Regions from separate parts of the Fictibacillus sp. b24 genome, predicted to be linked through region 2. Evidence: riboswitches for the same ligand, from Rfam matches in the RefSeq annotation. Region 2 holds a riboswitch; the other holds the start of a gene.

Region 1 (3,429 bases), 1.4 Mb from region 2:
TCCACAAGAAGGCCCAGGTCAATACCACGGGACACACGTTTCTGGTACAGTAGCGGCGAATGGTGCTATCAAAGGGGTTGCACCAGATGCTAAATTATTAGGTTACCGTGTATTAGGCCCGAACGGCGGTACGACAGAAGATGTTGTGGCCGGTGTTGAATTAGCCGTGCAAGACGGTGCTGACGTTATGAATCTATCGCTAGGGAACTCGTTGAACAACCCTGACTGGGCGACTTCTATTGCACTGGACTGGGCGATGGCAGAAGGGGTAGTGGCTGTAACTTCTAACGGAAATTCTGGTCCGAATAACTGGACAGTAGGATCTCCAGGGACTTCTCGTGATGCGATCTCTGTTGGGGCTACTCAATTACCGTATAATGTATTCACTGCAAAAACAACATCATCTGATGGTGTTTCTTATGCCTCTTCAGCTGTACAAGGGCATCCTTCAGAGGCAGACTTGCTTGCCTTAAACGATCAAGATTTTGAACTGGTAGACGTAGGTTTTGGTACACCTGCTGATTTTGCAGGCAAAGATTTAACAGGTAAGATAGCATTAATCAGCCGTGGAGCCGGAATTCCATTTGTTGATAAAGCAATAGAAGCGAAAAAAGCCGGTGCAGAAGGTGCGGTTCTTTATAATAATCAAGCTGGGAGCATGCCTTTAATCCCAGGAATGGCTGTTCCAACGATAATGTTGAACCAAGCTGATGGACAGGCACTCCTTGCAAAAGTGGATGATGTTACAGTGAGTTTTGAAATTGAATTTGCTAGTGCTGTAGGAGAAACAATGGCTGACTTCTCTTCCCGTGGACCAGTGACACATACTTGGATGATCAAGCCGGATGTTTCTGCACCTGGAGTGAATATCGTTAGTACATTCCCTGGAAATAGTTATGCAGCGTTACAAGGAACAAGTATGGCTTCACCTCATGTTGCTGGTGCTGCAGCATTATTATTACAGAAGCACCCTCACTGGGGAACGGATGATATAAAAGCTGCATTAATGAACACTGCAGAAGATATGATTAATCCAGCAACAGGTGAAGTGTACCCGCATAATACGCAAGGAGCAGGAAGCATCCGTGTTGTTGATGCATTGAATACTAAGACTCTTGTAGCTCCTGGCAGCCACTCTTTCGGGAAATTTGTAAAAGACAGTGGCAAACAAACTGAAAGACAAAGCTTTGAAATTAAAAATCTTTCAGATAAAACGAAGACATATAGCTTTAAAGTAGAATTTGCAGATAATCCAGACGGAATTAAAGTAATGACAAGCAATAACCTGAAGGTGAACGCAAATAAGTCTCAACAGGTGAACTTCAATGTTCAAGTTGATACGTCTAAATTAAAGCCAGGTTATTATGAAGGAACAATTAAAGTAAGTGACGGTAATCAAACTATTGATGTTCCGACGATTCTTTTTGTTGGTGAGCCTGATTATCCACGTGTAACTGGTGCATTTATGGAAAAAGAAGCAGAAGGTTCATACTATGTTGGTTCTTATTTACCTGGCGGGGCCGAGGTATTAAGGTATGATGTTTATATGCTAGGGCCAAATAATTCAATTGGTGGGTTTGTGGATACAATCGGTTTATTTACAAATGCTCAAGCTCCGTATCATGAATTTTCATGGGATGGTACCGTGCAAAAGGGAACAACCTTACCTAATGGGGATTGGGTATTAGGAGTATATGTAGAAAAAGCTGGTGTTAAAGAGTATAAAGCTTATTTAGTAACAAAAAATTAATAACTAAAATAGGAATTCCAGCCAAGCAGTTGCTAGCTGGAATTCTTTTTTATAATCAACTAATCTATAACCAACAACAATCTTTAAGACTGTTAAATGGTGTTTTAAAGGCTAGCCCAGTATCAAACATTTGACAAAACCCCAACTCCGTAATAGTATTAAAAACTATATTCAGAACTACTAAAAATATATAGATAGCAAGCTATGATTGCTGTGGGTCGTACTACAGCAGGAGCAGCTTCTGGAGAGACCGCTTGGTAAGCGGCGCCGAAGGGTTCACCATCTCAGGCAAAAGGACAGAAGAGTATTGAAGTTTGACTTTGTTGTGCCTGTAATTTATAGCGCAGTAATGCTTTTTTAATATTCTAATGTACAAGAGATTGGAGATTCTTCCAGTCTCTTTTTTACGTTTTATTTTCATCTTAGAAGGAGGATTCATACGTGTCACAGCATGAGTTAAAGAGAGATTTAGCCAACCGTCATGTGCAGCTGATTGCCATTGGCGGAACGATTGGTACGGGATTATTTTTAGGTTCAGGTAAAGCAATTGAGCTTGCCGGGCCGTCTGTTATATTTGCTTATTTGATCGTTGGGATCGCCTTGTTTTTTATGATGAGGGCGCTAGGGGAGTTGTTGCTTTCTAAGGAAGGGTATGAGTCGTTTACCGATATTGCGGAGGACTATCTTGGACCACGGGCTGCGTTTATCACAGGATGGACGTATTGGTTCTGCTGGATCATGACAGCAATGGCTGATGTGATTGCGGTCGGTGTCTATGTGCAATATTGGTTTGACATACCACAGTGGGTTCCGGCGATTGTCTGTTTGTTGCTTTTACTTGGGCTTAACCTTTTAACGGTTAAGCTTTTCGGGGAATTGGAGTTTTGGTTTGCTTTGATCAAGGTGGTTACCATTCTCGCATTGATTGTAATAGGGGTTGTTTTGCTCGTGATTGGTTACCAAACCGATGCGGGAGCTGTTTCAATGAACAATCTGTGGGAGCATGGAGGTCTATTTCCAAATGGAATGACTGGATTTTTACTTTCGTTTCAGATGGTTGTGTTTGCGTTTGTTGGAGTGGAATTGGTCGGTGTGGCGGCGGCGGAAACGTCTAATCCCAGAAAAAATATTCCTTCTGCCATAAATAAGATTCCACTTAGAATTTTGTTTTTCTACGTCGGCGCTTTGATTGTCCTTCTTTGCATCAATCCATGGACACAATTAAACGCAGCGGAAAGTCCTTTCGTTAAAACGTTCAGCTTAATAGGAATACCGCTTGCGGCTGGAATAATTAATTTCGTTGTTCTGACATCTGCGGCATCTGCGTGTAACAGCGGATTGTTTTCAACGAGCCGGATTCTATTTACGTTAAGCAAGAGTGAGCAGGCGCCTCAATCTTTTAAAAAACTGACTAAAAATCATGTGCCTGGAAACGCGCTTTGGATATCTGCCGTTGTCGTTTCAGCGGGAGCGCTCCTGAGTAAGCTGATTCCAGAGCAGGCATTTGGGATTGTAACAACAATCAGTGCGATCTGTTTTATCTGGGTGTGGAGCGTCATCTTAATAAGCCATATTAAATATCGAAAACATCGTTCAGATCTCCACAAAAAGTCAGCATTTAAAGCACCTTTTGCGCCATTCATTAACTATGTGGTACTAGCACTGTTCGGGCTGATTCT
Region 2 (3,429 bases):
TGCTGCTGCATGCTCTTCCCATCCTTTCTGTTTTATTCCGCCGTCGAGGTTGATTAAGGAAGCAAGATTGTCCATCTTCACTCGAATCTCACCTTCACTATCAGACGTGTTCATGATATCTGCAATATGACGTTCAATATTTTTAATCTCAAATTTTGTTAAGATCTCATCTAGCTCTCCGATAACACTTTCAAATAGATTAATTTTGTTGTATAGCAGGTTTAAAATGTGCTCTTCAATTGTGTTTTGAGTGGCAAAGTTGTAGATATGAACATCACCTTGCTGACCGATACGGTGGATACGTCCGATACGCTGCTCAATCCGCATGGGGTTCCATGGCAGATCATAGTTTATGATGTGCTGACAGAATTGAAGGTTAATTCCTTCTCCACCTGCTTCAGTTGCAATCAATACTTGAGCACGTGTTTTAAAGAGATGAGTCATCCAATCTTTTTTACTTCTTTTAAATCCGCCTCTAAACGGAACAGAAGAGATGCCATGCTGCTGCAAAAACCACTGTAAATACAATTGAGTAGCACGATACTCTGTAAAAATGATGACCTTAGAATCAATGGATTGAATCAGTTCTAAAGCTTTTAATGCTTTGGAGTTTTGTTCGACCAACTCAATTTTCTTCATCAATTCCACGATTCTGTTTTCCATCAAGGTAGTAGGAACTTCTTTTTGCAGCATATTTTTGAGTGTTAAAAAAACAGCTTCACGTGAACTGCATGCTTCACGCTGCAATGTAACGATAGAGAACTTACTTCTCTCAAAGTATGGATCACGCTTTAGTTTGGAGATTTCATCGTAAAGGTCACGTTCGGTTTTTGATAATGTAATAGGTATCGTTTTGACGAGCCGCTTCGGCCATTTTAGACCCGTTTCTTCTCTTCTGTTACGAACCATAACCTTGTTAACAAGCTGTTTGAGCTTTTCTTCATTTTTCAGCGAAGATTTATCTTCTTTAAAATCTTTATCAAAGTTCTCTCTGTTTCCTAGATGCCCAGGTTTTAATAAAGATACGAGATTAAAAATCTCCTCAACTCTATTTTGTACGGGAGTGGCTGTTAACAACAAGCAGAACTTCTTTTTTAACAGCTGTACAAATTCATAGTTTTTTGTTTTTTTGTTTTTGAGTTTGTGTGCTTCATCTATAATAACAAGATCATAATCCTGATTTAGCACGATATCACGGTGGGGAGCACGCTTGGCAGTATCAATCGAAGACACAACAACGTCGCATTGTTCCCAGACGTAAGCTTTTTTCTGTGCAATAGCAGGTATAAAGAACTTTTGATTCAATTCATTTGTCCATTGAATAACAAGTGAAGCTGGAACAAGAATTAGAATCTTTTTTGCCAGTCGTCTAATCATGTATTCTTTTAATATTAATCCTGCTTCAATCGTTTTTCCTAGTCCAACTTCATCTGCCAAAATTGCTTTTCCGTTCATCTGTTCTATAACGGTTGTTGCAACGTCCAGCTGATGAGGCAGAAAAGTCATCTGTGGCAGATGATCTGGAGCTTGAAGTCCTAGAAAATCAGGAATTGCCAGGTGATGTTCTGCCTCTAATGCTAAGTTATACAATTCCCAATTGGCCCAAGGTCCATCTTCTTCCACGCGCTTAAAAAAGTCATCGTGCCAATCTCGCTGAAACTGAACGTCGATTTTCATAACGGATTTCCTTTCTTTAAAAAAGTTCGTTGCCATTCCATTTGTAAAAATGATAGGATAATAATGTAGTAAACATAGTAATAGTATGTGCGACCTTGGACAATAACATACTCGCGAATGAAAGTAAGAGGAGAGACTGCGTTAGCGGCGCCGAAGGAGCAAACAATTGTGAAACTCTCAGGCAAAAAGACTCTTGCTAGACGCATCTCTGGAGAGTGCTTTTTAATAGATGAAAGCCACCAACGAAGAAACTCAATGATATTTTGAGAAACTTACAGGTTGCAGGACAGAGGATCCCATTTTAAGGGGTCTTTCTGTCCTTTTTTTGTCCAGAAAAGTCCGAAAATTTTTAAGTATGAAAAAGGAGGAATTCACATGGCTACATTGTTACGAACACCGCTATTCGAAACATACAAAGAACACGGTGGAAAAGTAATTGATTTTGGTGGTTGGGAATTGCCTGTTCAGTTCTCAAGCATTAAAGAGGAACACGAGGCTGTTAGAACAAAAGCAGGTTTATTCGATGTATCTCACATGGGAGAATTTGATGTACGAGGACCGAATGCATTATCGTTCCTGCAATATACGATGACCAATGATGTTTCTAAACTTCAAAACGGCCAGGCTCAATATACGGCTATGTGCTATGAAAACGGCGGTACAGTGGATGATCTTTTAATTTATAAAAGAGATGAAAACGATTACTTGCTCGTTGTGAATGCCTCTAATATTGAAAAAGATTTCGAATGGCTAAACAGCAAAAAGCCAGAAGGTGTAGAACTTGTAAATGTTTCTCCTGAATATGCACAGCTTGCAATCCAAGGACCTAAAGCAGAAGAAATTTTACAGAAGCTAACAGATACAGATCTTTCTGAGATCGGATTCTTCCGTTTTAAAGAAGATGTATCACTAGCTGGAATCTCCGCCCTTGTTTCTCGAACAGGCTATACGGGAGAAGATGGCTTTGAAATTTATTTAAAAACTGAACATGCAGAAAAGCTGTGGAGATCTTTGCTTGAAGCGGGCCATGAAGACGGCTTGCGCCCGGCTGGACTCGGGGCGCGCGACACTTTACGCTTTGAAGCTAAACTTGCTCTATACGGTCAAGAACTTACAAAAGAGATCACTCCAATAGAAGCTGGTATCGGATTCGCAGTGAAAACAGATAAAGAAGCAGATTTTATCGGCAAAGAAGTACTGGCAGAACAAAAGAAAAATGGAGCGCCAAGGAAGCTTGTCGGCATTGAGATGATCGATAAAGGTATCCCGCGGTCTCATTATGAAGTATATAAGGGCGATGTGAAGATTGGAGAAGTTACAACCGGGACACAATCGCCAACATTAAAGAAAAATTTAGGCCTTGCTTTGCTTGAAAAGGACTTTACAGAGCTAGGTACTGAAGTGGAAGTACAGATTCGCCAAAAACGCTTAAAAGCAAAAGTTGTTGCTTCACCATTTTATAAACGAGGAAAATAGAGTTTTTAAGGAGGAGAAACCATGACATTCCGCTATTTGCCAATGACAGCCCAAGATAAAAAGGAAATGCTTGAAACGATTGGAATTGAAACGACAGAAGATCTTTTTCAAGATATTCCAGAAGAAGTTCGCTTTAAAGGACGTTTACAAATTGAGGAAGCTTTGTCTGAGCCTGAGCTCGTGAAAGAAATGGGCCGTTTGGCTGCGTTAAATAAAAATACAAAAGAACATGCATCATTCTTAGGAGCTGGTGTGTATGATCACTATACTCCATCG

Evidence for each region. A riboswitch is a leader RNA that binds a small molecule or an ion and turns the genes downstream of it on or off. The one in region 2 is predicted to bind glycine.
Region 1: linked by a shared signal. The riboswitch ahead of QUF49_RS00820 (amino acid permease) and the one ahead of gcvT (glycine cleavage system aminomethyltransferase GcvT) in region 2 are both predicted to bind glycine.

Annotation. Positions count from the first base shown of each region.
Region 1 is NZ_JAUCES010000005.1:134,855-138,283, forward strand. It holds gene QUF49_RS00815 (S8 family peptidase) at 1-1,750, shown strand, start outside; glycine riboswitch at 1,982-2,060, shown strand; gene QUF49_RS00820 (amino acid permease) at 2,192-3,429, shown strand, end outside.
Region 2 is NZ_JAUCES010000005.1:1,560,713-1,564,141, forward strand. It holds gene QUF49_RS08015 (YqhG family protein) at 1-11, opposite strand, end outside; gene QUF49_RS08020 (DEAD/DEAH box helicase) at 1-1,677, opposite strand, end outside; glycine riboswitch at 1,795-1,880, shown strand; gene gcvT (glycine cleavage system aminomethyltransferase GcvT) at 2,053-3,153, shown strand; gene gcvPA (aminomethyl-transferring glycine dehydrogenase subunit GcvPA) at 3,175-3,429, shown strand, end outside.